DNA from 3 places in the Methylotenera sp. G11 genome. Region 1 is predicted to be linked to each of the others. Evidence: predicted binding sites of a transcription regulator. Region 1 holds the regulator's gene; each other region holds the start of a gene.
The links. Region 1 encodes sigma-54, which starts transcription at its own class of promoters, with help from an activator protein. Its sites were predicted from a motif close to TGGCACNNTTCCTGCT; they were not measured.
Positions count from the first base shown of each region.

Region 1 (10,437 bases):
TTCTGATTGTGAAATAGACACTGCGCGGAATCTTTCTGTTTAAAAACAAATGGGTCAAAGGTCTGGTGGGTTAAACGTCTAGTTGATTAAACGCAAGGTGAGCGGGTAACGGTAATACTCACCTTTACTGCTTGATATGGCGGCAATAATGCAGAAAACAATATTGAATACCCAAATCAGCCCCAATAATAAAAATCCGACCAATATGAAAACCAGCACATAAGCTGCAAACTGCGCCAGCAGCAGCGTGATCTGGAAGTTCAGGGCTTCTTTGGCCTGCGCTGCAATGTATTCACTGTCATTTTTCTTCAATAGCCACACCACTAATGACGGGATGAACGAAAACAATATGCCGCCCAGGTGGGTAATCGTCACAATGTTTTTATCGTCGTTGCTGGGCACAGTAATTTCAGTGGACATGTTTAAACCTTTTAAAGTCTGCAGTTAATAGCGAATGATGGGTTCAGCAAGCCGCAACGGCCATGAACCAGCTGCTATAAAGCCAGTGGTTAGTTGAGATTGATTTTATTGACTACAAGTTCAATTTTGTCAGAATCCGTCAAGCCAAGCACCTTGCGCGCCTGTCCGGACAGCTCGCTCAACTGGCTATGCAGAACCTGCTGCTTGATGCTTAGCACATGTGACGGGTGCATGGAGAACTGGCGCAAGCCCATTCCCAGCAACAGCTTGGTCAGCTTGGCATCACCCGCCATTTCACCGCATACGGAAACGGCTTTGCCCTGCTTTGCACCTGCTTTGATCGTCATGGAGATCAGCTTCAGCACTGATGGATGCATAGGGTTATACAGATGTGCTACAGCATCATCGGTACGGTCTATCGCCAATGTATATTGAATCAGGTCGTTAGTACCGATGGACAGGAAATCCAGCTCGTCGGCAAAAGCTTCGGCATTGATCGCCGCAGCCGGGATTTCGATCATGCCGCCAAGCTCGACGTTTTCATCGAACGGGATGTTTTCCTTACGCAGGCTTGCCTTGGCACGTTCAAGAAATACTTTCGTCTGGCGCAATTCCGAAAGCATGCACAGCATCGGGATCAGGATCTTGATTTTTCCGTAATGAGATGCCCGCAGCAATGCACGCAGCTGGGTATGGAAAATCTGCGGCTCGGACAGGCACAGGCGGATCGCCCGCAGCCCCAGTGCCGGGTTGGGTGAGTTCACCACCGTATCGGCATTCATCTGCTTATCCGCCCCCAGGTCCAGGGTGCGGATAGTGACTGGCGCGCCTTTCATGGCTTCTGCCACTGATTTATAAGCCTCGAACTGCTCTTCTTCATTCGGCATATCATGCCGGTTCATGAACAGGAACTCGGTACGGTACAGCCCGATGCCGGTCGCGCCGGAAGCCTTGACCGCTGCCACGTCTTCCGGCAGTTCGATATTGGCCATCAGCTCTATGGCCGTGCCGTCTATGGTCAGCGCTTTGGTGGTTTTGATGCGTTGCAGCTTTTGCTGCTCAAGTTCCCACTGTTCCTGCTTTAATTTGTACTCATCCAGAATCTCTTTGGATGGATTAACGATGACAACGCCCAGGTCACCATCAACAATGATGAGTTCACCATCATTGATCAGGTCACGCGCACGCTGCAACGCGACAATAGAAGGGATATTGAGGCTGCGTGCCAGGATCGCCGTATGCGAGGTTGCGCCGCCCACATCCGTGATGAACGCCGCGAACTGGTGCTGCTTGAATTGAATGGCATCCGCAGGGGAAACATCATGCGCAACCAGGATCAGTTTACGCTCCTGATGCAAGGCGCTGTTCTGCTGCTCGGTACTGAGCTGCGCCTGATGGCCAAGCAGCACCTTGATGATACGCTCAACAACCTGAATGACATCCTGCTTGCGTTCACGCAGGTAGCTGTCTTCAATCTGCTCGAACTGGTCGACAATGTCGTCCATCTGCAGCTTGATGGCCCACTCGGCATTGCATTGTTCATTCCTGATGATATTTTTAGGCACTTCAGACAGTGACTTGTCTTCCAGCATCAGCAAGTGTGTACCGATGAACGCAGCCAGCTCTGCCGGCGCATTCTTGCGCAGGCTGCCCTTGATCTGCGCCAGATCCTGCTTAACGGTGGTGATTGCGTTGCTGAAACGCTTTACTTCATCGTCAATCAAATGTTTGGGCAGCTGGTAATGCACCACTTCCAGCAATGCATTGGAAAGCAGGTGCGCATGGCCGATCGCAATGCCGCTGGAAACGCCTACACCATGAATACTGAAACTGGTCATTCGCCTTCGCCGAAGTAATTTTCAATCAACGCCGTCAATGCCTCGATCGCCTCAGCTTCATCGGCACCGCTGGCCTCCAGGGTAACAATCGCGCCTTTTGCCGCCGCCAGCATCATCACGCCCATGATGCTCTTGGCATTGACGCGGCGCCCATTGCGCTCAATCCACACCTCACTGGCAAACTTGCTGGCAGTTTGCGTGAGCTTGGTCGAGGCGCGGGCATGCAGACCCAGTTTGTTAATAATTTCCAGTTGCTTGCTAATCATATCAATCTGAATCCTGTTATTTAACGGAGCCTTGCTCGAAGCGCTCACAGCTTTCACGGTCAAACGCCACGACGCCTTCACGGCCTCCGCTCAAGGCTTTATCAACCAGCACCGGCAAAGGCTCCTGCCGATAGTTCATGACCCTGACCAGCATGGGCAGATTCACGCCAGCCACGCCTTCAACTACTCCCGGCTGCAGTATTTTAGTCACGATATTGCAAGGGGTGGCGCCATACATATCAGACAATACAAGCACGCCATCGCCGCTATTCACGCTCGCAACCAGTTCCATCGCCTTCGGAACGACACTGCCGGGGTCATCTTTACTGCTGACCGCGAGCGAGGCTATCTGCGGAGGGGTCTTGCCCAACATGTGGTTTGCACACTCCAGCAGGCTATCACCGAGCGTACCATGCGTAATCATTAAAATACCGATCATTGTTTATAAGTACCTAAATTTTATGGGCATCCCAATCCTGGGGACATCGCCAGGAAGAATCGGAAAACGCCCGGTTTGCTTTACTATTTGAGCTCCCGGTGCCTGGTCAGTACTTTCTGCTGCGACTGAAAATACTGGCTTAGCTGCTCGACCATGTAAACCGAGCGATGCTGGCCGCCGGTACATCCGATGGCGACGGTCAGGTAACCGCGGTTATCCATAATAAAACACGGCAGCCATTTTTCGACAAAAGCACGGATATCCGAAAGCATCTCCTGCACTGAATCATGCACTTCCAGATAAGCCTTGATCTGCTCGTCCTTACCCGTCAGCTCACGCAGGTTCGGGTCGTAATGCGGGTTAGGCAGGCAGCGCACATCGAATACGAAATCGGCATCCAGCGGTATGCCATGCTTGAACCCAAACGAAGTAAACAGCAAGGTCAGCCCCGCATGCTCGCTGGACACGACATCCTTGACCCAGCCGCGCAAGGTATTGGCACTCAGGTTGCTGGTATCAATCACATGCCCCAGGCTGCCGAGATTGCCCAGCAGTTCCCGCTCATAAGCAATACTCTCAGCCAGCGTAGTCGTATCTTTGCTTAACGGATGCTTGCGCCGTGTCTCACTGAATCGCTTTACCAGCGTTTCCACGTTAGACTCCAGATACAAAACGCGTGTGTCGACATTCTGCGATTTCAGCAGGGCGATATTATCCGGCAGCGATTCAATCGCGGCACTCCGACTGTCGATACTGATCGCGACCAGATGATGATGCACGGTCGTGAGGTGGTCTGACAGGCTGGGCAGCATGGTTGCCGGCAGGTTGTCGATACAGTAATAACCGCTATCTTCAAGCGCACGCAATGCGATACTCTTACCTGAGCCGGAAAGACCCGTCACAATGATCAGTTGCTTCATGTTATTAACTTAAAGTCGCTATCTGTTTTTTTTCATTTCACGCTGCTGGCGCTGGGTAAATTGCTTGGTTGCATTAATACCGCGCAATAATAACACGTGGTTGCGGATTGCAACTTCTACCAGTACCGCAATGTTGCGCCCGGCCGCGATCGGAATCTGCACCTTAGGCACTTTGACGCCCAGCACCTCTTCGTGCAGGGTTTTGATATTCAGCCTGTCAAGCAGCTGCGGTGCCAGTTTATCTGCCATTTCCAGCTGGATAATCAGGTCAAGCGGCTTGGTCGGCTTGACTGAATTATCGCCAAAGATGGCGCGGATATTCAGGATACCCAGGCCGCGCACCTCCAGAAAGTCCTGCAGCAAAGCCGGGCAGCGCCCTTCAACCCGCTCAGGTGAAATCCGGAAGAAATCTACGACGTCATCTGCAACCAGGCGATGCCCGCGTGAAATAAGCTCCAGAGCGAGCTCACTTTTACCGATAGCCGCCTCACCTTTAATCAGCGCACCAAAACCCTGCACCTCCATGAATACGCCATGCAGGCTGACAGATTCTGCCACTGCCTGCGCCAGGTAATGGCTCAGGAAATCCATCAGCGCAGGGCTGCGTAAAGTGGAGGTAAACAAGGGCGCGGCGTGCGCATCGGCAGCCGCCATAAGTGATTCCGGCACTTTTTCGCCGTTGGCAACGATCACGGCCGCCAGGTCGGTTGAGTACAGGTTCTCGATTGCACGTACTGCCTCGGTGGTCGGCAAGCTGCGTAAATAATCCATCTCGGCACAGCCCAGCACCTGGACACGGTTAGGATGCACGAAATTAAGATGGCCGATGAGTGCCAGTGATGGTTTTGTGACGGTTTCGCTAGTGAGAGTATTTGACCCGCCGTTCAGCCCTGCGATCCAATTGAGTTTGAGCTTGCGGCGGGTTTGTTTGAATAGCTCAGCGACGTTTATTTGAGCCATAAATGATGATTAAAACAAGACGTTAATTATTCAACATTCTGATGCTTAACGGCACCATTCGCTTTGTGGTGATCTGAATTCTTCTCTTTATGCCTCAACACCTGGCGGTCAAGTTTGTCAGTCAGCATATCAATTGCGCTGTACATATTCTCATCCTGACATTCCGCGTGTAAATCATTACCAGGAACATGCAGTGTAGCTTCTACCTTTTGGGCGAGCTTTTCAACACTCATGGTCACTTTGACATCGATCACATGATCAAAGTGATTACTAACTTTAGCCAGTTTGCTTGTAAGATAATCGCGCAATGCTGGGGTTATTTCTAAATGGTGACCAGTTAATTGTAAATTCATGACTTGCTCCTTTTGAAAATATTCTCAGGGCCTGAGCCGATCTGCTGAACCCGGAACCCATCGAACAATTTCAGTTTACTACGTTCATTTGCTTCTGTGGGATTGAAACAAAGAATTTTTTTATTTACGCTTTGAAGCGGTAAATTTATAGCGATTTTCTTAAACTGGCAGGCGCGATATTCAGTGATTCACGGTATTTCGCAATGGTACGGCGCGCCACCACGATACCCTGCTTTGCGAGCAAATCAGTGATCTGGTTATCGGAGTAAGGCTTTTTAGGATTTTCCTGTTCGACCAGTTTCCTGATCAGCGCACGAATCGCCGTGGCTGAACAGGTGCCGCCGCTGTCGGTCGCGACCGAGCTGCCGAAAAAATATTTAAGCTCGAAGATGCCGCGTGGCGTGAGCATGTATTTATTCGTCGTTACGCGGGAAATCGTCGACTCATGCAAACCCAGCTCATCCGCGATTTCGCGCAGCACCAGGGGCTTCATCGCCACCTCGCCATACTCCAGGAAATTACGCTGGCGGTCGACAATGGCCTGCGAAACACGCAGGATGGTTGAAAAGCGCTGCTGGATATTTTTGATCATCCATTTTGCTTCCTGCATCTGGCTTTGCAGGTACTGGCTGGAGCTATCGCGGTTACGTTTCAATATGCCGGCATAGAGCTGGTTGATCCTGAGCTTGGGAATCACGCTCTCATTCAGGCTCGCAATCCAGATGCCTTTGACTTTTTTCACGACCACTTCATGCTGGATATAATGCTCGGAACCGATGTGGCTGAAATCGGCTCCAGGCCTCGGATTCAGGCTGGTGATGACCAGCTGCACCTGCTTCAGCGTCTGTTCGTCACAGCCCAGCTCTTTACGCAGTTTGGCAAAATCGCGCGCGCCCAATGCCGGCAGGTGCTTTTCTGCCACCAGGCGCGCCAACGCCAGGTGCGGCGTATTTTCAGGCAAGGCATCAAGCTGCAGCAGCAGGCATTCGCTTAAATTGCGTGCACCGACACCCGCCGGATCAAGGTGCTGGATATGGCGCAGCGCCGTTTGCAGTTCCAGCGCGTCGATCTCCAGCTCCAGCGGCATTTCTTCTACGATCTCTTCCAAGGATTGTTCCAGGTAGCCATCATCATTGATGCTATCCACCAGCAGCAAGGTCAGCGTCTGGTCACGATCCGACAGCGGCATCAGCTTCAGCTGCGATAACAGGTGTTCGCGCAGGCTGATCTGCAATGTATCCTGCTGCTTGAAATCGCTGTCGTCATCCGCCGGCATATTATTCTCATCCCAGCGGCTACCATTGGAAAACACGTCAAATTCTTCATCGAATTCAGCAGAAAATGTATCGGAGAAATCTGCAGCACCCGGCTCGAAGTCGGAGGCTTCATCAAACTGCCCCGCTTCCGTAGTGCCGGACTCGCTGACGCCGGGCTGGAAGTCCTGGCCATTGAAACCGGCATCAAAATCACCTGCATCCGCATTGCCGGCAGCATCCTGCGCTGAAGCTGTCTGGCTGTCTGCGCCATTATTCAATGGCGAATCTTCCGCAGCCTGGTCTACAGGGTTGCCGTACTCGTCTTCGCTATCGTCACCACGCTCCAGCAGCGGGTTGGTTTGCATCAGAACGTCGATTTCCTGATTCAGCTCCAGCGTCGAAAGCTGCAACAGGCGAATGGCCTGCTGCAGTTGTGGTGTAAGGGATAAATTCTGGGAGAATTTGAGTTGTAAACCTTGCTTCATAAACGAAAATCTTTACCCAGATAAACTTCCCTGACGCTTTCACTTGCCACAATCTCGCTCGGGATACCGGAAGCGAACACATGCCCCTGATTGACGATATAAGCGCGATCGCAGATACCCAGGGTCTCACGCACGTTGTGGTCGGTGATTAATACGCCGATATTGCGTGAGCTCAAAAAACGGACAATCTGCTGAATATCAATCACCGCAATCGGGTCAATACCGGCAAACGGCTCATCCAGCAACACAAAGCTGGGGTCGGAAGCCAGGCAGCGTGCAATCTCCACACGGCGCCGTTCACCGCCGGACAGGCTGATCGCGATACTGTCACGGATATGCGTGATATGCAGCTCTTCCAGAAGTGATTCGAGCCTCTCCTGCATTGCTTCTTCAGAAATTTCCTGTAACTGCAGAATCGCCATGATGTTTTCAGACACGGTCAGCTTGCGGAAAATAGAGGCTTCCTGCGGCAGGTAGGACAAGCCCATTCTTGCACGCATATGAATAGGCATGCGGCTTAAATCCACGCCGTCCAGCAAAATCCTGCCTTCATCCAGGGGCACCAGCCCTACCATCATATAAAAGCTGGTGGTTTTGCCGGCACCGTTAGGCCCCAGCAGCCCGATCACTTCTCCGCTTTTTATCGTCAAAGAAATATCCTGCACCACGGTACGTGCCTTATAAGACTTGCGCAGATTCTCTACAACGAGTTCACTCATCACATGCTCTCTTTTATTTAAGCTGGGGGCTGACTTCTAAATTACGGCTCAAACGCATGTTTTTTACCGCCGGCGTCGCTGCACTGCCGTCTATCGAACTGACCTTGGCGCCAGGCTCCGCTGGTTTAGCAGGCGCAATGGTTTTTTTACCTTTAGGCTGGATAATGGCACGCACACGGCCGCCGGTACCGCCTGGCGTGCCAGCCTGTGAACCGCCGCCAATCACTTCTGCATATTCTGCATTGGCGTCATACATGATGTAATCGCCATGCACGATATCGGCACCGCGCTTGACCCAGGCCTTGGTGTAAAGCTGCACTTTATCCATGCGCCCATCGTATTCGATACGCTGCGCGCTGCCTTCCATATATTCGTTTTTACCTTCCATTTTCTGCTTGAAAGTGGTCGGGTTACCTAAAGACGTGCTGTGCTGGAACCCCTGGCTATCCTCACGCACGATCAGTTTATCTGCATGGATCACCAGCGTGCCCTGCGTCAGGATCACATTACCGCTGTAAGTACTGATCTGCTTGGAATCATCGACCTTGACGGTATCTGCTTCCAGGTCGATAGGTTTATCCCGGTCGGCCGCTTCAGCCATGGCGCGGCCTGACATACCTGACAATGACAGGCTCAGTACCGCGATTCCTATCATTAAATCTGGCCTTACTGAAAAATACGGCTTATTCATAGTGTCTCCGAATGCGCACATTGTTAGTGTTGGATTTATCCTGTTTAAGGGTTTTCTGCCCTGTATTCAACGGCTTGTTTTCACCGTTATGGTTTTTTTCCTGCTTGCCGGCCGCTGTTTTCTTGCCCGCATTGTCTGTTTGTGTCGATGTTGCCGCGCCCTTATCCATGACTGGCCTTTCATAATGCGCACGCACTTTATGCAGCAAAGTCACGGTATGCTGTTTCTTTTCATAAATCATGCCTGTCGCATAAATCACGGTTTTGGGAGCCTGCCGGATAACGACCGGCCGGTCTGTCGTCACCAATTCATCATTGGGCCTGATATTGAGGTAATCCGTTTCAACCGTCATTTCCCCTTTACCGGCATATGCCTGGCGCGTTACTTTCACATTATCAAGCAACTTGATTTCTTCACCATCGGTCGACACAAAACCGCGCAGCCCCTGCACCTCGGTGTATGGTTTGCCTATCGCGAACTGCGTATAGCGCGGCCGCTGCAGCTCTGTCGTATCATTGTCCGGGAAGTGCCGCATTTCCACCGCCGCCAGTTTGTAGCGCAGGTCGCCATTAATATCAGTCTGCGTAGTCACAAAATTGCTCATGATATAGTCAGGGTCATGGCGGCTACTGCCATCGAGCCTGGGTGCCGGCGGCTGCACTGACCGATTGATCCAGAACGTCAGCAACGCTAGCAGCATCAGCAATGCCAATGGAAATGTGATCGCAGCCTTGGTACCGAAATGCATCGTTATGCACCCGCTTCAATACAGCTGCGCATGTTGCAAAGGCACGCTACAAAACAACATTTTGAAAAAATCACTGGCATTGACATCTGCTTAACCTAATTGCTGATGTTTGCCTGTGTCAGGAATTGCGCCATCTGCGCATCAAACGTACCCTGCGCCTGCATGAGCAATTCACACACTTCACGCACCGCGCCGCGTCCACCTGACTTGTAAGTCACATAGTGCGCATGTTTCAGCAGCAGGGCCGGCGAATCCGGCACCGCAATTGCCAGCCCGCATTGCAGCATGGGCGGCAGATCCACGACGTCATCCCCCATGAAAGCACACTGGTCCGGCTGCAAACCGCTGGATTTCACCAGGTCGTGAAATGCCAGCAGCTTATCTTCAACACCCTGATAGAAATGAGCGACGCCGGTGGTCTCTGCGCGCTTCTTGACTACATTTGAAGTGCGCCCGGTAATAATGGCCAGTGAAACCCCGCTAGCCTTGAGCAGCTTCATCCCCAGGCCATCATGGGAATGAAAAGTCTTATACTCCTGCCCATCGTCGCCTATCGTCAGGCCGCCATCGGTCATTACACCGTCCACATCCAGGATCAGCAACCTGATTTTCTGTAACCGCTGGTTCAAATCAATATTATTATCTGTAACGCTCATCAAACCACCTTTGCCAGTAACAGGTCATGCATATTCAACGCGCCGACCAGGACACCCGCCCCGTCAACCACCAGGAGCCCGTTGACCTTGCATTGCTCCATCATTTCTACGGCAACCATCGCCAGCTCATCACTCAGAATCGTTTTAGGTTGCTGATGCATCACATCCTTGATGCTTGCAGCGGCAACATCAATGTTCTGCTCAAAGGCACGCCTCAGGTCGCCATCGGTAAATATGCCGACCGCTGCGCCGCGCTCGTCCACCACAGCCGTCAAACCCAGCCCCTTGCGCGACATTTCAAGCAGGCCTTCCGGCAGGGTTGCAGTGACGGGCACCTGCGGCACATCGGCACCGGCGCGCATCACATCGCTGACACGAACCAGCAACCGGCGCCCCAGGCTGCCGCCGGGATGGGAACGGGCAAAGTCTTCTGCGGTAAAATCACGCAGGTCCAGCACACACAATGCCAGCGCATCACCAAGCGCCAAGGCGACCGTAGTGCTTGAAGTAGGCGCCAATCCAAGCGGACAGGCTTCCTTCGCGACATGGGCGCTCAAATGTATATCAGCCGCTTTCGCCAGCGTAGAAGCATCATTGCCGGTGATGGCTATAATGGTTGCCCCCAGCCTTTTCAGCGGCGGCACGATCGCCAGTATCTCGTCGCTTTCTCCTGAGTTTGAAAGCGC
Region 1 covers NZ_JUHH01000001.1:1,561,341-1,571,777, forward strand. Annotated here, with positions in the region: gene GQ51_RS07175 (M3 family metallopeptidase) at 1-21, opposite strand, end outside; gene GQ51_RS07180 (DUF4870 domain-containing protein) at 79-420, opposite strand; gene ptsP (phosphoenolpyruvate--protein phosphotransferase) at 510-2,258, opposite strand; gene GQ51_RS07190 (HPr family phosphocarrier protein) at 2,255-2,524, opposite strand; gene GQ51_RS07195 (PTS sugar transporter subunit IIA) at 2,541-2,963, opposite strand; gene rapZ (RNase adapter RapZ) at 3,047-3,883, opposite strand; gene hprK (HPr(Ser) kinase/phosphatase) at 3,902-4,843, opposite strand; gene hpf (ribosome hibernation-promoting factor, HPF/YfiA family) at 4,870-5,196, opposite strand; gene GQ51_RS07215 (RNA polymerase factor sigma-54) at 5,342-6,937, opposite strand; gene lptB (LPS export ABC transporter ATP-binding protein) at 6,934-7,656, opposite strand; gene lptA (lipopolysaccharide transport periplasmic protein LptA) at 7,670-8,311, opposite strand; gene lptC (LPS export ABC transporter periplasmic protein LptC) at 8,340-9,095, opposite strand; gene GQ51_RS07235 (KdsC family phosphatase) at 9,191-9,751, opposite strand; gene GQ51_RS07240 (KpsF/GutQ family sugar-phosphate isomerase) at 9,751-10,437, opposite strand, start outside.

Region 2 (10,437 bases), 660 kb from region 1:
CCAAAAAGATGGCAACACACGTGGTGATTTAGTTTGGCTGATCGATTTTGCCAACCCGGACAATAATGAGTTTATGGTCGCGAACCAGTTCACCATTATTGAAAACAACCAGAATAAACGCCCGGATTTGATTCTGTTTGTAAACGGTTTGCCGCTGGTGGTGATTGAGCTTAAAAACGCAGCGGATGAAAACGCTACGGTTAAAACTGCTTATGAGCAGATTCGCACGTATAAAACCAGTATCCCCGGTTTATTTACCTACAATGGTTTTGTGGTGGTGTCAGATGGTTTGGAAGCGCGAGCCGGAACCATATCGGCAGACCTCAGCCGTTATATGGCTTGGAAAAGTGCCGATGGCAAAGCAGAAGCATCGCACCTTATCAGCCAGCTGGAAACACTGATTAACGGTATGCTGAACAAAGTCACGCTGCTGGATTTGATTCGCCACTTTATCGTGTTTGAAAAATCCTCCAAAGAAGACGCCAAAACCGGGCAGATCAGCATCAGTACGGTTAAAAAGCTGGCAGCCTATCACCAATATTACGCAGTGAATGCGGCGGTGATTTCCACCTTGAGGGCATCCGCAGAAGCAAATGGCGTGGCGCAAGACCCTGCCAGCTATGGTTTGCCAGATGTGCGCACCCAGCCCAAGGGCGACCGCAAGGCCGGTGTGGTATGGCATACGCAAGGCAGCGGCAAGTCGCTGAGCATGGTGTTCTACACGGGCAAGATCGTTTTAGCCCTGAATAACCCGACCGTGGTGGTGATTACCGACCGCAATGATCTGGATGACCAGCTGTTTGATACCTTTGCCGCATCCAGCCAATTGCTGCGCCAGGAGCCCAAGCAGGTGGAAGATCGCCAGCAGTTAAAAGATCTGCTCAAAGTGGCCTCTGGTGGCGTGATTTTTACCACCATACAGAAATTTCAGCCAGAAGAAGGCAATGTGTATGAAACGCTATCCGAGCGTCGTAACATTGTGGTGATTGCCGATGAGGCGCACCGCACCCAATATGGCTTTAAGGCCAAAACCGTAGAGGATAAAAATGCAGCCGGTGAAGTCATCGGCCAAAAGATTGTGTATGGTTTTGCCAAATACATGCGCGATGCCCTGCCCAATGCTACATACCTGGGCTTTACCGGCACGCCAATTGAAAGCACCGATGTGAATACGCCGGCGGTATTTGGCAATTATGTGGATATTTACGATATTGCCCAAGCCGTGGAAGATGGCGCAACAGTACGCATCTATTACGAAAGCCGTTTGGCCAAAGTGCAGCTTTCCGAAGAGGGCAAAAAACTGGTTGCGGAGTTGGATGAAGAACTGGAGCAGGACGAGCTCAGCGAAACACAAAAGGCCAAAAATCGCTGGACGCAAATTGAGGCACTGATTGGCAGTGAAAAGCGCATTCAGAATATCGCGCAGGATATCGTCACCCACTTTGAGCAGCGTCAGGAAGTGTTTACCGGCAAAGGCATGATTGTGAGCATGTCGCGCCGCATTGCCGCTGCGCTGCATGCTGAAATCATTAAAATCAAACCTGAGTGGCATTCAGATGACTTAAACAAAGGTGTAATCAAAGTGGTGATGACCGCTTCATCCAGCGATGGCCCGGAACTTGCCAGGCACCACACTACCAAACAGCAGCGCCGCAATCTTGCCGAGCGCATGAAAGACCCGGACGACGAACTAAAACTGGTAATTGTGCGTGATATGTGGCTAACCGGTTTTGATGCGCCAAGCATGCATACGCTCTACATCGACAAGCCTATGAAAGGCCATAATCTGATGCAGGCGATTGCTCGTGTGAACCGTGTCTATGGTGACAAGCCCGGTGGCTTGGTGGTGGATTATCTAGGTATTGCTGCCGATCTCAAGCAAGCCTTATCGTTCTATTCCGACGCCGGCGGCAAGGGTGACCCAGCCGAAACGCAAGAACAGGCCGTGAACCTGATGCTGGAGAAACTGGAAGTCGTCGCCAATATGTTTCATGGCTTTGATTACAAGGCTTACTTCACGACAGATACCTCTAAAAAGCTCTCGCTGATCTTGGCGGCTGAAGAGCATATCCTGAATATTGAAGATGGCAAAAAACGCTACATTAACGAAGTCACCTTGCTATCCCAAGCATTTGCCATTGCAATTCCCCATGAACAAGCCATGGATGTGAAAGATGAAGTGGCTTTCTTCCAGGCGGTGAAGGCGCGGCTGGCTAAATTTGACAGCACAGGCGAAGGCAAAACCAACGAAGAAATTGAAACCACGATTCGTCAGGTGATTGATAAAGCCCTGGTTTCGGAACAAGTGATTGATGTGTTTGATGCCGCAGGTATTAAAAAGCCGGATATCTCTATTTTGAGTGACGAGTTTCTGCTTGAACTTAAAAACCACGAGCATAAAAATATTGCGTTGGAAGTGCTAAAAAAACTGCTCAATGAAGAAATCAAAATACGCGAACGGCTGAATGTGGTGCAAGGCCGCAGCCTGATGGAAATGCTGCAGAACTCGATCAAGCGTTATCAGAATAAAATCATCACTGCCGCTGAACTGATGGATGAGCTGATTAAAGTCAGCAAAGAAATTGTGCATGGCGACACTGAAGCTGAACGCCTGAAACTCAACCCGCTGGAGTTTGCTTTTTATACCGCCGTAGCCAATAACAATAGCGCAAGGGAGTTGATGCAGCAGGATAAGCTGCGTGAACTGGCTGTGGTGTTGCTGCAAAAAGTACGTGAAAATGCAAGCATCGACTGGACGATCAAGGAAAACGTAAAAGCGAAACTAAAAGTTATCGTAAAGCGCACACTCCGGCAGTTTGGCTATCCGCCTGATATGGAGATACTGGCAACGGAGACTGTGCTGAAACAGGCTGAGATGATTGCGGCTGAACTTCAACACTAAATAAATAATTACTTTTGATCAACAATAAAGCCATGATTTTTCAGGAATTTTTAAATTATCTGTTCAGGCAGCCTTCACTATCTTCTGCCTGACTTTATTCATTAGCATTGACCGGCTTTGGGGAACAGGTCATGATATATTCAGCAAGAATACAAAACATCGCTAGAAGCGCAAATAGCCAACCAATATTAACAGACACATTGCCATGACCTGCAGGAGGCAACTTCTCTAAACTCGTTGTTAGATTTTTTTGCGTATCTGCTCTTGTATAGCTTGCGCCAATCTCATTGGCTAGCTCTTTTAAATAACCTTCACGTAAAGCTGATAAGTAATATTCATTAGGATCAGAGGCAATGGAGTCATCACGTTTCCCAACCGAGTCTTCATTCACTATCTGGCTGGGCTCTATCTTAATCGCATAATGCGACCAGTATCCTATTACTTCATCTTTGCTGTTAAATTTGGGCACTGGTGAAGGCTTATCTGAGCCTACACCCGCTAATAGCCAACTGCTACTTCCTTGCATGGGAGTCAAATCAACTTTGGTAATCGCATTCAGTGGGGCGGCCTCATCGCCATCGGTAAAAAAAATAATCTGGGTAGGTTCCGGCATCAATAGCAGTACACTTGTCGCGTTCAGCAAAGCCAAACGCAGGTGACTACTTCCCCGCCAAGCCATACGCCACTCGATGTGACTTAATGTGTCATCCAGAATGTCAAAGTTCGAACAAACTTCGATCGGGATATATAGCGGTACAATTTCTGCGTTGGAAAATAAGGCGATACTGACTTTAGTACCGCATGACAGGTCTTTAATCGTGCTCCTCAAGAGCTGTAAGGTGTAATTTAACCTGCTGACAGATACGTTATTAAATTGCATGTCTTCCACATTCATGCTTTGCGTGATATCCACCACAAACATGTAATGCCGAAAGTCTCTGGGTAAATCTACTTTGGGATTCCATATGGCTATGGCCAGCCCTATCAGGGCCAGCCATAAATATGTACCGTTACTTACCAAACGTAAGTGCAGTGGGCTCATTAAAATTCTGCGATCAAAATTAAGCTCTATTGAAGGTTGATCGCAGAACGTAAACAGCCGCCTTACCGAAACCATAGCTGGTGATCAGAATACTGGCAAATAAGTAAAACTTAAACCATTCTGGCGGCGGTATTGTTGGGCTATCCAATCCGGGGAAGACAGCCATCAATAGAAACAAGCTGGAGTTGGTAAATGCCCCCACAACCATTGCCCAACGCACATGCCAAGGCAATGGCACTTTGGTTGCATATACCCCTAGAATCAGTGCCGTCATTAACAGAAAATCAATATGTGCCTGCAATAAACGTGTGAACTTGCCAGCAAAGATCGACTGGAGCGGTTCTACCCCAAAATTCAAACCGACCATGCACCAGGCTAATAACAACGCCATGAGTAACCACAGTGCGGCACCGCGAATCAGAACAACATTTCCAGCATACTTTCGGTCTTCTTGTAACATGCATCCTCCTTATTTATCTAATAAAAAAACATCCGTTAGATTAACAAGAATGATTTTAAAAACTTGTTCAAAAAGGCTGTAATAATTGACTTAAACGGTGTTCTGTCGATTTACACAAGCAATGCAATGCGGCTAATATGGCTGGTGTCGAACAATTAGGAATAATTGAATGGGACAGCAAGACTTGAATTCAGAACAGCTTAATCGACCACTTCGACTTTCAACAGAGGATATTCCTGCCTGGTGCAGACAGGAATGGTTGCGTGAGGTCATCGGACGCGAGTATGCGAATGTCGATATAACGCCACCTCGAAGCGAGAGGCTGTTCAATGAAATGGCTATCTATTCGGGTAAGCTGATGCGTTTGTCTGTCATTCATTCAAATAGCATTACTATTACGCGACTGCCTAAAGAACCCAGTCTGATTAGCCAAGATGCCTATTTTGGCGTGATTCTGCTTGCAGGAGAATATCTGCTTGAACAAAACAACCGTGAAGTATTCTTAAAACCTGGTGACATGACGATCTATGATGCAACACGTCCACATCGTATCCATTGCCCTGAGAGCTTCTCTAAACTCATCATATCGATCCCCAGAAAGCTTATGCGGGAAAGACTTGCTGGCGTAGAACACTGCACCGCTTTACATATTAAAAGCGAACAAGGCGCGGGGAGCATTGCCTCACACTTCATTCAATCAATGGCCAGGGAAGCGGACAGAATCTCGCGTAATACATTTGATGCCTTGTCTGAGAATTCTTTAGATTTATTTACTTTAGCACTCAATGGCATTCGACCACAAAGTCACAATCTATCAAGAAGTCGCTCTCTTTCTTTATTCAGAGTAAAAGAGTTTATAGAGCGCAACATTACCAACCCTTTGTTAGATACAGCTGCAATTGAGTCTGGTACAGGATTGTCAGCAAGATATATCAATGAATTACTTCAATACGAAGGTACATCTCTCATGCGCTACGTTTGGAATTCCAGGTTAACGCATTGTCACAAAGAACTATCCAGCCCAGATTGTTTTCCAAACAGAATATCTGATGTTGCACTGCAATGGGGATTTAATGACTTCTCGCATTTTAGCCGGGCATACAAGAAAAAATACGGCATGAGTCCAAGAGATGCTAGAAACCATTAAGCGCTGCGACTGAAGCGCAGCTAATTGACTAGAAATCTTAAGATAGCTGCAACCGGAAATGGCCTAATTACAGGCTAGAAATGAAAAATCCCTTGAGGCATTGTAATTTCCAAGGGATTTTTCTTTTTCTTACTGCTTAGTCTTGGCAGGCTTGATTTATTTATATCAAAAGCATTCAGGCTCAATCATCCGCCATCGAGTTGATTTTATGAATGCTCAGGTCCGCACCGTCAAACTCTTCTTCCGCACTCAGGCGAATGCCGACTATCTTTTTAAGCGTGCCATACACAATAAAGCTGCCAGTAACCGCAACTGCAACCCCCAACCCGGTGCCGATGAGCTGTGACATCAAACTCACGCCGCCCAGCCCGCCCAGCGATTTTGCGCCAAAAATACCGGCGGCGATACCGCCCCATGCACCGCACAGCCCGTGCAAAGGCCAGACACCGAGTACATCATCGATTTTCCAGCGGTTCTGGGTCAAGGTAAATGTAAGCACGAATATCACGCCAGCCACAGCCCCGGTCACCAGAGCACCCAGCGGATGCATGATATCGGAGCCGGCACAGACAGCAACCAGGCCTGCCAACGGTCCATTGTGTACAAATCCGGGGTCGTTCTTACCCAGCACCAGTGCCGCCAAAGTACCGCCGACCAGCGCCATGAGTGAATTGACCGCAACCAGCCCGGAAATCCCCTGGATAGACTGCGCGGACATCACATTGAAACCGAACCAGCCTACGGTCAGTATCCATGCACCCAAAGCCAGAAACGGAATATTTGAAGGCGGATAGGCATGCAGGCGACCATCCTTGCTGTAACGGCCACGACGTGCGCCAAGCAGCACAACGGCGACAACGGCAATCCAGCCCCCCATCGCATGCACGACCACCGAGCCGGCAAAATCACGGAACGGTGCACCGAAAGTAAGTTTCAGCCAATCCTGGATGCCATAATGGCCGCTCCATGCAATACCTTCAAAGAATGGGTACACCAACCCCACCAGTATGAAAGTTGCAGCCATTTGCGGGTTGAATTTTGCACGCTCCGCAATACCACCGGAGATAATTGCCGGAATTGCCGCCGCAAAAGTAAGTAAAAAGAAAAACTTAACCAGCTCGACGCCATTTTTAGCCGCCAGCACATCTGCACCGCTGAAAAAACTGATGCCGTGGGCAATGCTGTAACCGATAAAAAAATAAGCGATTGTCGATACGGAAAAATCCACCATGATTTTCACCAGCGCATTGGTCTGGTTTTTCTTACGCACAGTGCCGACTTCCAAAAATGCAAAGCCGGCATGCATTGCCAGCACCATAATGGCACCAAGCAATACAAATAGCACATCATTTGCTGTTACTAACGCTTCCATTTATATGTCACCTCTTAACATTTAAGCCGATGAATACAAGCAAAGAATAAGCCAAAAGTTAACCTTTTGTTTTATATGGATATTAGTATTACACAAAACATGGCAACGCACCGAGAAAGTGCATGCAAGGATGCAATGCACTTTATTTGTGCAAACCTGAATTTATGCAAATTGGAACTGGTACAAATTTGACGTACATACCGGAAGGTGCATTTTTAATCAGGGCCAAATGATGCGATCAGCAGTAAAAAGCGGCTAACTCAAACCCCGCAATTACAGCAGCATGCTGCCGGAACCATCTTTGAGCACCATGCTTGCAGCATCCGGGTTACCCGACCAGAAATGATAAAACTCCCTGACCACAACCAGGAACAGCCTTCTGTTCTGCTTGATGGTGAATAACGGCAAAGTCAGGTCAACAGCGGTTCTGTACATGGCACCGCTCTTTTCCGGCGCACTTCTTAAACGGATCAGGATGATCTTTGCCAGCTTGACCCGGGTATCCACCAGTGCCTGCTCTGCGCCCTCCTGGCGCAAAGCCTGTGTGTAAGCCTTTAACGGCCAGTTTTCAGAAGTGTCGAACTTTTCGGTTTCCAGACTATCCGTCAATGCTTTCAATGAAACGAAATCCGGCTTCCAATCAACGGGCGGAACCTCAAAGCCGGGGTTCTTGTTGAGCGCGGCAATCGCCTTGATGTCTTTCAGCCAGAACGGGTAAAACTCGCGTGCAGCGGTAAGATTCTCATGCCAGTGATCTGCCGGAACGGATTCCATTATATTTTCAATGGCGACCCGATACGCAGCGCCATCAAGCGCCAGGTCCTGCAGGCTGACACTCAGCTTATCCAAAAACAATGAACGCTTATGCAGCAGGGAACTTGTTGCCCCTTTTGATTGCAGCAATTTCAAATAGGCATTGATTGCTTCTTTTTCACGGATCATATTCATTGATTATTATTTCGATTCAACAACCAGGAAAACCATTATTCAGAAAGGATACTGGTTTGCACTTGCAATTTAATTATAGAAATTTGTTTATTATGTGTATTGGATCGTCAGTTTTTAGAACTGCCGTCGATTTTTCTATAAGTATTATATATAAAAACCCAGCGCTAGTTTTATATATGCAACACATAATCACACTATCAGCAAAAATCAGATACAGATGGATTCCATACTTATATTTTTAAGGTTTTACCAGTAAGATGCCGCCAGCTGGGTAGAATGGACACGTGCCCTCAATACTGATCGGCAATCCAAATTTTTTACCGGAATTTTATTACCAGGGTTTTTTATGGAAATAGCATTAATCGTGATATTACTAGCCATTGCATGGTTCTGGATTGACAGCCTTGACAAGCGCGAAAGGGCAATCCTGCTGGGGGGAGAACTCGCTTCCAGATTCAACCTGCAACTACTTGATGAGTCAGTGGTCTGCAGCCGCATATGGTTAGGACGCAACCGTAAAGGTCATATGCAGCTGCTGCGCACTTATGAGTTCGATGTAAGCGCCAGCGGCGATGACCGCCTGCACTGCCACCTGATGCTGCTGGGCAACCAACTAGGCTCCTGGCATATCCCGCCTTACCTGCAACCTGTAAATTAAGCCGCCTGCCAGATGTATATCGGTCGCTTTGCCCCCTCACCTACCGGTCCGCTGCATTTTGGCTCTCTGGTAGCCGCAGTTGCCAGCTATTGCGATGCCAGGAAAAACGGGGGACGATGGCTGCTGCGTATGGAAGACCTGGATAAACCACGCACCGCCAAAGGTGCTGCGGAAACTATCCTGCGCCAGCTGGAAGCCTTTGCATTCGAGTGGGATGGACCTGTGCTGTATCAAAGCATGCGCGACCGTTTCTATAACGAGGCGCTTGAAGCATTAAAGGCCAAGCAGCTGATCTACCCTTGCACCTGTACCCGTAAAGAGATCAACGATTCAAGCACCAGCTTTGGTATTGAAGGGGTCATTTATCCGGGAACCTGCCTGCAGAACCCGATCAAGCACGATGCGGCAATTGCCTGGCGCATTAGAACCGATGCTGTCAATATCCGCTTCCAGGATGCGGTTCAAGGCGAGGTCAGCCAATCCTTGAATACAGATATCGGTGATTTTATTCTAAAGCGCGCAGATGGCTTGTTTGCTTACCAGCTGGCAGTCGTCGTGGACGATGCCGCACAAGGCATCACGCATATAGTGCGCGGCGCCGACCTGCTGGATTCTACGCCGCGCCAGATTTACCTGCAGCAAATGCTGAATTTCACCACCCCTTGTTATGCGCATGTGCCTGTTGCCTGCAACAATGCCGGCGAGAAACTCAGCAAACAGACGCTAGCCTCGCCCCTGGATATCGCCAACACTTCATTGCATTTAATCCGGGCACTGGATTTTCTTGGCCAGACACCGCCGGCAGCTTTAATACATGAAGATAAAAGCACTGTCTGGCAATGGGCTTTCAGCCATTGGCAGCTTTCCAAAGTCCCGGCCTTGAAAACACTTAAACTTGATGCAGCCTGAGCCGACTCCAACCCAGCCCGTCAAACATGGATCCGCACGGATGTTGATGATTTATCAGTATTTCTTATCGTAACTTTCCGACATACTACTTAAGTTGTATTTGATAACCATTCTCATTTGCATTATCATGGATGCAACTTAACATCCGCTCTCAGGACCCGTAATGAAAACGACGCAAGCCAGGCTATCACTCAATCAGAATGCATCCGCATTTCCATATGAAAACTCAAGGCTGAAATCAGCGATTCAGCTTGCAATCCTCGGGCTTGGCCTGGCAGCCGGTGCGTCACACGGCACGGCATATGCCGAAGCACCAGCTAAAAATGCCATCGAATTGAAAGAAGTTGAAGTGGTCGGAAAAGCGGAAAGCGACACAAAACCGGTCAAGGGCTACAACGCAAAAAGCAGCCGCTCCGCCACCAAGACCGATACCGATTTAAAAGATACGCCTCAGTCGGTCACTGTAGTCACGCAGGATGTAATGAAAGACCAATCCATCCAGAGCATCAGCGAAGCTGTGCGTTATGTGCCGGGTGTTACCGCGTCGCAGGGTGAAGGCAACCGCGATGCCTTGAACTTCCGTGGTGCAGGCGTGACCACAGGTGACTTTTATCTGGATGGTGTTCGCGATGATATTCAAACTTACCGTGACTTGTACAACACTGACCGCATCGAAGTGCTGAGAGGCTCCAATGCGATGATTTTCGGCCGCGGCGGTTCCGGTGGCGTGATCAACCGCGTGAGCAAGGAAGCTGGCTGGGATCCGGTACGCGAGCTGTCGCTCACCTATGGCGCTTATGACCAGAAACGTGCCACCATCGATGTTGGTAATGGTATTAACGATGTTGCGGCATTCCGCCTGAACACAGTCTACGAGGATGCCAACAGTTATCGTGACGGGGTTAACCTGGAGCGTTACGGCATCACACCTACCTTGACCATCAAGCCTACCGATAGCACCAAGATTGTATTGAGTGCCGAGTACTTCATGGATAAAAG
Region 2 covers NZ_JUHH01000001.1:903,381-913,817, forward strand. Annotated here, with positions in the region: gene GQ51_RS04025 (type I restriction endonuclease subunit R) at 1-2,902, shown strand, start outside; gene GQ51_RS04030 (vWA domain-containing protein) at 2,997-3,944, opposite strand; gene GQ51_RS04035 (hypothetical protein) at 3,964-4,404, opposite strand; gene GQ51_RS04040 (helix-turn-helix domain-containing protein) at 4,574-5,551, shown strand; gene GQ51_RS04045 (ammonium transporter) at 5,733-6,923, opposite strand; gene GQ51_RS04050 (hypothetical protein) at 7,197-7,871, opposite strand; gene GQ51_RS04055 (DUF3301 domain-containing protein) at 8,218-8,529, shown strand; gene gluQRS (tRNA glutamyl-Q(34) synthetase GluQRS) at 8,542-9,438, shown strand; gene GQ51_RS04065 (TonB-dependent receptor) at 9,602-10,437, shown strand, end outside.
Region 2: a site for sigma-54 is predicted at 6,962-6,977, ahead of GQ51_RS04045 (ammonium transporter). Genes of this name have one in related genera too.

Region 3 (10,437 bases), 120 kb from region 1:
AATGTGTTCCTGGAGCGTCGCATCGCTTATCGGAAACGTGAAATCCTCGACAGCTTTCCGGATGCCATGGACCTGATTATCGTCTGCGTAGAATCAGGCCTGGGTCTGGATGCTGCGCTGGCAAGGGTCAGCGAGGAAATGCACATGATCAGCCCGACACTGGGTGAAGAGCTGCATCTGATCAACCTTGAACTGCGTGCAGGCAGCTCGCGTGAAAGGGCGTTACGCAACCTTGCACTGAGAACCGGGGTTGAGGATATTGACACGCTGGTGGCGATGCTGGTGCAGTCAGACCGTTTCGGTACCAGTATCGCACAGGCTTTGCGGGTACATGCGGAGAATCTGCGCACCAAACGCCGCCTGCGGGCAGAAGAGGCGGCTGCCAAGATTGCATTGAAGCTGCTGTTCCCGCTGATATTCTTTATATTCCCATCAATGCTGCTGGTACTGTTAGGGCCGGCGCTCATCAGCATACATCGCATCATGCTGCCGGCATTGGCGGGTCAGTAGACGTAGTTGTTAAGTTTGGAGGTTTCAAATGAACGCTAAACATAAAATCTTACCGGCAGTGTGCTGCATCGCATTGATGACGAGCTGCGCGTCTAACCAGAGTACCAGTGCCGTGCCGTGGACAATCAAGTCAACCGCGGTGACCAGAAGCAGCGGCGACAAACCTGAAGCCATGTACCAGCTGGGCCGTTACTACCAGGGGCAGAACCGCTTTGATGAAGCGATCAATGCTTATATGAAAGCGCTGAATGCAGATGCCGGCTTCGTGGAGGCACGCAATGGCCTGGGCGTCGTTTACTCAAGACAGGGCAAGTACCGCGAGGCGATCGAGGCATTCCGCCTCGCGATCAAACAGGCACCCAAGGCTGCGCATTTATACAGCAATATGGGCTATGCCTATTACCTGCAAGGCCAGTATGCCGAGTCGGTAAAAGCGTTGCAGCAGGCAACGGCGCTTGACCCAAATAACCAGCGTGCGCTGAATAACCTGGGTCAGGCTTATGCCAAGGCCGGCAATACTACGCAGGCCGCACTGGCTTTTTCTGAAGCCATCAGCGTAGAGAAAACCACTCAACAAGCAGCCGAGGCCGCCGTGCCCGTGCCTGCCCCAAGCGCGCCGCCCAGCGTGACCTATATTGCAGCGGCTGCAACTCCAGCTCCAGCCGCTGATTCCAGTGCCGTCTCAACCGCAGCTGCACCGCAGGATGTGCAGGTACTGGCAATCCCCAAAGACCGGGGCGTTATCCGCACAGCCGATACGGCGCCGCTGGTGGTGCCTGCAATAGAGAGCCGGGCAAAACTGGTGCAATTGGCACCGCATGTATCAGAGCTGCAGATCAGTCCGCAAAGTGCCGAAACAGTGCAGGTCGCAGCCGTCGAGGCTGAGCAGAACATGCAGCAGATACGCCTTGAAGTGGCAAACGGAAACGGCGTGAACGGTGCGGCCGGTAAAGTCAGCAGGTTCCTGCGCGAACAGGGGTATATGGCAACGCGATTGACCAATAAAAAGCCATACCGGACGCTGACGACACAGATCCATTATCGCCCTGGCTATGAGGCGCAGGCGCTGTTGCTGCAATCCAAACTGCTGGATGCGCCCAAACTTGTTGAGCGCCGTGATATTCGTGCCAATGTGAACGTCAGGGTCGTGCTGGGCAGGGATATGGTGACGCAGCTTGCCCATTATGAATCCCGGACAAAAGCAACGCAGCTCGCCCTGCATGCTTCAGAAGGCAACACAGGTGCCGTGCAGCAGCTTTTTTAGCAGTAAAAATGTAGCGCTTAAATTTTTTAACAAAAGGGAGTAAATAATATGTCTGATGTGAATCACGTTATTGAACCGGCAAGATTCGGTATCTGGATCGCTGTAACGTTTGTCGTTGCAGTGCTGGCGCTCATTTTGTCTTTAGTGGCCGTTAGCCGGACAAATACATTGACCACCATTACCCAGGGCGAAGTCCTGCTGCTTAACAAAAAAATAGGGGGTACGCAGCCCGAAGCAGCGCCGCCTGCCGAAGCAGAGGCTGCGGCACAGTAAATATTGACGGCCAATATCGATATTGAATATTGATAGTCAATATCGATAACAGGTATTGTTTTAATATCATCCGGCAACAGCCGCATGCGCGCTGTTGCCGGATTACTGTCGTTTAGATTCGAGAAAAAGCGATGCATGGATACAAGCCGCCGCAGACCATATTGGCGCCTTGTTATCAAGAAGCGGGCGCGGGATTCAGCCATGACGGTTGAGCCGGGGCGCGCCACAAAAGCATGTAGTAGGCTACAATCCCGATATGCTTGATCTTTTCCATTTCACATCCGCTGAAATTTCAATATTGCTGCTTTCATTAAAAGTGGCCTTGTTTTGCGTGGCGCTGATCCTGATTCCGGCGACCGCTGTCGCATGGCTGCTCGCGCGAAAATCCTTCTTCGGTAAATCCTTGCTGGATAGCCTGGTGCACCTGCCACTGGTTCTGCCGCCGGTCGTGCCGGGGTTCCTGCTGTTATTGCTGCTGGGTAACCAGGGTCTGATCGGCAGGTACCTGCATGAGTATTTTGGCATCAGCCTGGCGTTTACGTGGATGGGCGCGGTCGTCGCCTCTGCCATGATGGCGTTTCCGCTGATGGTGCGCTCGGTGAGGCAGGCGATCTCGCAGGTAGACAAGGGGCTGGAGATTGCAGCCCAGTCCCTGGGGGCGCATCCGCTCAGGGTGTTTTTCACCATTACCCTGCCGTTATCCATGTCCGGCATTATTACGGGTTTGATATTGGCTTTCAGCCGCAGTATGGGTGAATTTGGCGCAACCATTACCTTTGTCGGCAATATCGAGAATGAAACACGCACGCTGCCACTGGCGATTTACAGCTACACACAGGTGCCGGATGGCGACCTGCCGGCTTTGCGCCTGGTCATATTAAGCGTTTTACTGGCGCTGGGTGCGCTGATGGTGAGTGACAGGCTGGAGCGTAAAGCCAACCTGCAGATCGGGCGCGGGCATGATTGAGGTACGGCATGATTGAAGTGCAGGCGCGGCTTGAACGGCCGAATTTCGAGCTGGATGTCTCGCTGCAGCTGGAACATCGCGTGACCGCTATTTTCGGGCCGTCGGGTTCAGGTAAAAGCACCTTGCTGAATATCATTGCCGGCATCATCAGACCAGATAGCGGGCGTGTCGTGATCAATGGCGAATGCCTGTTCGACAGCCGGACACATATCAATCAACCCGTACATGCACGCAGGATAGGGCTGGTATTCCAGGATGGGCGCCTGTTTCCGCACCTGAATGTTGAGCAGAACCTGCGTTATGCCTTGAATTTTATCCCTGCCAGCCGGCAGCAGTTTGATTTCGGGCACATTGTGCAGCTGCTTGAAATCGGCGCCTTGCTGCAGCAGCGCCCACATCAGTTATCCGGCGGCGAGAAGCAAAGGGTGGCGTTAGGACGTGCGCTCCTGAGCTCGCCCAGGCTGCTGATGCTGGATGAGCCGCTGGCATCGCTGGACGACAGGCTGAAGAACCAGATCCTGCCTTTCTTGAAATTAATTGCTGATGAAATCAATATTCCGATGATCTACATCAGCCATTCCAAAAAGGAAATCATGCAGATTACGGATAATTTCATTCATATCCTGAACGGCAAGGCTAAAAGTTGAATGCGCTTTTTGGTTTTACCAGGCTGCGTATATAGCCCGTAAGTGACATGTCGATCAGTTCATTCACGGGCAGTTTGCCAAACCCGCTATCCGGATTGTTCGCGTAATTGTTGGGGGTGTGATGTATCAGGGCATCCGGGTCAATCTGCCGTGTGCTGCTGTCATATCCGACCAGGTTTCTTGAAGTGTAGCCCGCCGGTATTTTTGCAAAGGTGAGCCCCTGCGCCGCTTTTTCCCTGATATTCCAGATGCCGAAATCCGGGCTGCATGATGGACCGGATAAATGTTCCTGCATCAGCTCCCTGTCCATTAAATACATGCCCTGATATGGTTTGCGTAAGTTTACGAAATAATAATGATCCGAGATCCTGACTTTCGGCAGCTGCCAGAAGGGGATCTTCTTGGTAACGTCGCTGCTGTATGGTGTATCTTCTTCTGATTTGTACTCAAACCTCAGGAAAGATGGAAGGAGCCCATGTGGCCTGAGCGTTTCCCGTGCCTGCATCCAGTATGCAATATTGCCGGGGTGAATGCACATGTCATCTTCAAGATACATAAAGTGCGTAATGCCCTCGTCCTGACGGAACTTCTCCCTGAAAATATCGAGATGGCACCACGTGAGCAGATAAGGGTGCCCCAGCAGTTCAGGAACAAGAATTTCTGCTTCGAGCTGTTGGTCAAGGCTCGCCATGATTTTCTGGTGATGGCCTTCATCCTTGGTGTTGGTGGTAATGAATACTTGAACCTGGTTCGCCAGGCTGGAGAAATGGCGTGAGATTGCGGATAGGTATTTGAGCCGCGCCTCAACGTAATAAAATGTTACCGCTATGATCAGTTTGTCGATTTTCATCTGTGGATTTTAATTTGAGGTTTGTTCGGGAACCAGGTTCAGGCTTGATGGACCATTGACGCCATATGTGCTGACACGAGCTTAACGACCCGGTGCGGCGGGCAGCGATAAATAAAGTGTTTCAACCTTATCTCTGGCCCAGGGCGTTTTACGCAGGAATTTCAGGCTTGATCTGATGCTGGGGTCATTCCTGAAACAGTTCACAGGGATACGTTCGGCTAAGCCGTTCCATCCGTAGTGGTCAAGCAATGCAGTCAGTATTGCCTCCAGAGTCTTGCCGTGCAAAGGGTTATTGTGCTGTGTTATGGCTTCGGTCGTCATTTGTGTAGTCTTCAGTCTGTTCCAGACCGGTTGCAACGCTCTGGCATAACCACAATTGTAACGCGTATTTGTAAAATCTACTTCCACGGAATCTCAAGCGGCTGAACGCCAATATCATGCGCCCAGAAAGCAGACTCCTGCTCCATGGAGATTTGGAGTGTGCCACCCCTGATTTCGTTCTTGGGGTTGATGGCTATCTCTACCGTCAGCTCACCATTTGCCGGAATATCCGCCGGCAGGCCTTTTTGTTTATTCCATTCCGATACCGGTTTGCCCGAAGCATCCAGAAAGCGCCATGCAATGTGTATCGGCTTGCCCACGTCTGATAACGCTGATATTGGCAGCAGGCCATGATGATTGATTTTGAAGTCTACAATCGACTTTCCGTCGCGTACGCTCCTGCCGTCATAGCGATAACTGATTCCACGGATTTCGTCAGCGCTGTATGCGCGGTCAGTTCTAGTGACCCTGGCGGCCTTTTGCGGGGCATTGATCTTGTAGACTGACAGGATGGTTTCTCCGTCGACCTGCTTGCGGTAGAAAAGCGTGTGGTTTTCAGGGGGCGTTGTGAGCCCCATGCTCCTGGATTGCCGGTAATTGGTGAGCCGGTATGACGGCGTAGCCTCGGCAGGCAGGATCGCGACACGGTTCCTGTCTTTGCGGTTCAGGATCAGTAATGTGGTTTCCAGCGGGGTCTGGCTGTCTGCGCTTATCGTAATGACTGGGCTGTTGTCGTTGTCGAGGATGAATTGCAGCGCTTCTCTATTGGCAAGCCCCCAGTAATCCAGTTCAAACTTGTTTTTCCAGTCGCTCCCGGCCAGAAAGTTGAAATAAACATTCTGCAAGGGGTGGGATGCCCACATCCAGTAGCCATTATAAGCGCCACATAACAACAGCACTGCCCAGAGCAAGTTTTGTATTTTCCGGTTTTCCTTGAATAGGCCGAATATGGTCACGGCGCCTTTTGTCGCAATCAGTATGAAGGCCGGGTAGACGAAATACATCTGCCTCCAGCCATCATAGAGTACTGAAGATAAGGCAATGACCGCGGCTATCGGTATCATCAGTAATGCAAGGTTTACCAGGTCGAACATTTCCCTTTCATTTGACCAGAGGCCGAGTTTGTTAGACCAGGCCTGCCTGATGGTGCTGAATGCGCCAACCCCCATCAGCGCCGTGAACAAAGGCGGTGTCGTTATTAGGATCCACACCGGGATGTAATGCCACGGCAGCTTGCTTGCTTGATGGATTTCCCCCATATACAGAACCAGGCCATCCCAACGGAACTTGGCCATATTGCTGAAAGCGAGCAGGAAATTCCCGGCCAGGTCATCCCAAAGAAAAGGAAACATGAGAACAGTAAAAGCGCAGCAGGCGCCTGCAAATGCTGCCGCACACCGGAAGCCGGTGCCGGTGGCCGTTTCACGCCTGAGCACCCGGATCACCAACAGGCCTATGGTACATAACACCATCATCACGCCCATGATTCTCACATCGATCGCAAAAGCGCAGAAGAAGCCATGCATGACCGCGCTGGAGAAGCCTGGCCTGGACAAGAAAATGATCATGGTATAAATGGCGACCGCTATCGAGGCCATGAATACAATATCTTTCGAGTTGTAGAACGATTCCGCGAAGATCCTTGGCGACAATACCAGCATGCCTACTGCCAGCAGGCCGAACCGGTAATCCTTGTACAGATGCCGTGCGCTTGCATAAACCGCCACCGCGCCAATAAACGCGGCCAGGAATGTAGCCAGATGCCTGAAAATATAAATATCTTCAGAGTCCTTCAGTTTCAAAAGCAGCTCAAGCGCAGCTACCGGTACTTCAAAAGCGACACCGTAGTCTTTATCCTGCCAGCTGTGCAGTTCTGGGATATTTTTTGCGCTATCGCCCGTGATGAGGGAAGGGGCGACTTTTTCGACGATATATTTGAGGTTGACCATGCCGTTCGTCCTGGAAACCGGCTCATCCCATGACACGCCATAGTCTGAATGGATCACCAAACCCAGTATGAAGTATGCCGCGAATAACAGCAGCACCAGCGCAGGCCTGCTTATGGCAGGCACCGGCAACCTTGGCATGAAAATTCTTTTAATCGTATTTTTCATCAGAGTCTTATTTTTCTTGAGAGCCCTTGTCTTGACTACTGGCGAGCTTCACCAAAATGAGCGGGATGCCGCGGCAACCCATGATATTGATCAGTATAGTTTGGCACGTGATGGACAGGCAATCTCAACACGCACCCATCTTATGGGCACCGACACTTGTGAATGGCATAGATCATGCTTGGCACTATGTAAATTAATCACAATATGCAAAGGCCTATATGCTGAAAATTGCCAAACCCTTCTTGTTGATACTTGCAGGCATCGTTTTTCTGTCTCCCGCTACTGTGATGGCCATTGATGAGATACAGGCGCAGCTGGTGAATACGCTGTGGGTGGTGATTGCCGGTGCCATGGTGTTCTTGATGCAGGCCGGGTTTGCCATGCTGGAAACCGGCATGGTGCGGGCCAAGAATGCAGTGAATGTCATGATGAAAAACTATATCGATTTATGTGTAGGTACGCTGCTGTTCTGGCTGATGGGCTATGGGCTGATGTTCGGCGATAATCCCAGTGGATTTTACGGCACCAGCCTGTTCGGGCTGTCTTCAGCTCCCCATTGGGATTACACGCTGATTTTCTTCCAGATCATGTTCGCAGCCACTGCCGCTACCATAGTGAGCGGCGCCATGGCGGAGCGCACCAACTATATTGCCTACCTGATCGGCACCTGCGGTATCACGGCGATTATCTATCCTGTTTTCGGCAGCTGGGCGTGGAACGAGCACGGCTGGTTAAAGCAAATGGGCTTTATTGATTTTGCCGGCTCTACCGTGGTGCATTCCGTTGGCGGCTGGTGTGCATTGGCAGCCGTTATCTTGCTGGGGCCAAGGCTGGGAAGGTTCGGCGAAAAAGGTGAGGCGCGCCAGGTGCCTGGCCATAACCTGAGTTTCATTGCCATAGGCGGGTTCCTGTTATGGTTCGGCTGGTTTGGCTTTAATGGCGGCAGTACCCTGGCTGCCGGCACCGATCTCGGCCATATTCTGTTGAATACGCACATGGCTGGTGCAGCCGGGGCTGTTGGCGCACTGCTGGTCTGTTTCATCACCCGTCAGCCTGCGCTGCTTACCGGTACGGTAAACGGCAGCATTGCCGGGTTGGTCGCGATCACCGCAGGCTGCGCTAGCATGCAGGTGCCTTATGCGATATTAACCGGCGCAATCGGCGGTGGGTTGAGCGTGATGGGTACGATATGGCTGGAGAAAATGCGTCTGGATGATGTAGTTGGCGCGGTGTCTGTACACGGCATTTGCGGTGTGTGGGGCACTTTGGCCGCAGGGCTGTTCCTGACCGGAAATATGTATGACACGCATCAGATTCTGGTGCAGCTGGCCGGTATTGGTGCAGCATTCGCATGGGTGTTCTTTAGTGCACTGCTCATGTATTTTTCAATCTCACGGGTATTTGGCCTGCGTGTAAGCACCATGCATGAGCAGCGTGGCCTGGATATTACCGAGCATGGCGAGATCGGCTACCCTGAGTTCGGCAAGGATGTTGTATACAGCAGCGAAAGCCTTAAAGGCCTGAGCAAGATCTGATGCATGGGATTAAAGATATGGAGCGGGCAACACTATGGAATTGACGTTAAGACGGCGCGCCATCTACACGGGGATGCGCCCATATTTTGATGATGAGGCTTTGTTGAATGCAATCAACCTTTGGCAGGCCGAGTATTCGCATAAGCAGAAATTCGCCCTGAGCGTTTTTGTGGCGCGCTGCTGCAATACAGCACAGCTTAAGCTCGACCGACCCAAGATACTCGGGGCAATTTTTATGGCGATGGATCTGGCGTCGGATGAGCTGCTGCCGGATCCGTTTGTCGAGTTGAATGCCAATAATGTATTCCAGCCGGAAATCAGGCAGGCCCAGGACCATACGACAAAAGTATTCACGATGCTGCTGCAGCAGATGTTCCTCAAGTTTAACAAGCGTGATGAGGAGCAGCTGAGGAAATTCCTGATAGATCACCTGCATGAGGTGAAAACAGACAAGATGCGCCTGATGTATATTCGGGAGTGGCTCTCATTGCATACGTCCGACCTGGAGGGTACCTATGAGCTTGAGGTGCTGCGGCAGCTGATTAACCTGGTGTATGTCGCCATGTGCCAGAGTGCAGGGCCGGTCAAGGCGGATCAGTACCTGTCACAGTCCATCAGGGAAACCGAACCCCTGTCTCAGGAATCAGGATTCAAGCTGCACGATTTATTATAACCATGCATCGTCTAGCGGCAGTTTGCGGCTAGGCGAATTAAGCTGTGGCGGCCGTTATGGTGTCATGGCAATGGCTTGCGGTCGCAGGAGATTTTTTCTTTGGAAGCGAGGATGATCTCCCGCAAAAAGCACAGTAAGCCTATCGTTAATGAAAGCATGGCGGCAATGAAGGTGATCAGCACAAAATGCGTCAGGTTCGCCCGTAGTTCCACACTGATAAAAACTGAAGCAATCGATATGGCCACACATAAGCCGGCAAAGATGAATAATCCCACCGACCAGCGCATCCACCTGGTTCTTCTGACGATAATATCCAGCTCGTCAGCGCACCTGGAGAACTGCTCATCATTCATGGCACCGATGGCCCTTGCACGGTCAATCGAGCGCCCCAGGCGATTGACCAGCACGCCCAGTATCGAACCGATGCCAGTCAGCAGGAATACCGGGGTAACGGCATCGCGGATCGCGATTGAAACATCGTGAATATCGGTGGCGGGATCCAGCATCATGTGCAGCTGGCCTCGTGCCAGTCAGGAGCGGGCAACTGCCGGAATACCGTATTAAGGCCTTCTGACCAGCCTTTGCGTATCAGCGCATAGTAGGCGTCATTTTCGCCGATGCGCTGATGGGAGTCGCCATGCAGGCTGTCTTTGCGATACAGCATCAGGTCAATCGGCGGTGCAACGGAAATGTTGCTGCGTATCGTGGAGTCAAAAGAGATCAGCACGCATTTCACCGCTTCCATCATGTCGGTATTTTGTTTGATCACGCGGTCGATAATCGGTTTTCCGTATTTGGTTTCCCCAATCTGGAAATAAGGGGTTTCAGTGCTGGACTCAATAAAATTGCCCGCACTGTAAACATTGAACAGCCTGGGTCTTTCGTTTTTTATCTGTCCGGCCACGATGATGCTGGCATGAAAATCGGCATTGTGGTTCTTAAGGTGTTCCGCATCACGCTCAAAAGCGAAACGGACTTCATCCCCCACCAGGCTTGCCGCATCGAACAGGCTTTCCACATTGTTGAGGTGGGCGCCGTCATCGCGCTTGATCGCCTCGCGTAGCCGGTTGACCACCAGCTGCGTGATCGCCAGGTTTCCGGCGGTCAGCAGGGTGACCATGCGTTCGCCGCGCACCTCAAAATGATGCATTTTCGGAAAAATGGCTACCTGGTCCACACCGGCGTTAGTGCGGGTGTCGGAAGCCAGTACCAGGCCTTGATCAACTAAAATGGCAACGCAATATGTCATAGGTTTCCTGCTTTATGTTTATTGGATTCTGTTT
Region 3 covers NZ_JUHH01000001.1:1,677,995-1,688,431, reverse strand. Annotated here, with positions in the region: gene GQ51_RS07835 (type II secretion system F family protein) at 1-510, shown strand, start outside; gene GQ51_RS07830 (LytR C-terminal domain-containing protein) at 539-1,774, shown strand; gene GQ51_RS07825 (hypothetical protein) at 1,823-2,047, shown strand; gene modB (molybdate ABC transporter permease subunit) at 2,304-3,014, shown strand; gene GQ51_RS07815 (molybdenum ABC transporter ATP-binding protein) at 3,023-3,661, shown strand; gene GQ51_RS07810 (hypothetical protein) at 3,651-4,511, opposite strand; gene GQ51_RS07805 (VF530 family DNA-binding protein) at 4,593-4,832, opposite strand; gene GQ51_RS07800 (ArnT family glycosyltransferase) at 4,910-6,946, opposite strand; gene GQ51_RS07795 (ammonium transporter) at 7,165-8,481, shown strand; gene GQ51_RS07790 (hypothetical protein) at 8,516-9,154, shown strand; gene GQ51_RS07785 (DUF2721 domain-containing protein) at 9,217-9,663, opposite strand; gene GQ51_RS07780 (proteasome-type protease) at 9,660-10,403, opposite strand; gene GQ51_RS07775 (transglutaminase family protein) at 10,436-10,437, opposite strand, start outside.
Region 3: a site for sigma-54 is predicted at 7,110-7,125, ahead of GQ51_RS07795 (ammonium transporter). Genes of this name have one in related genera too.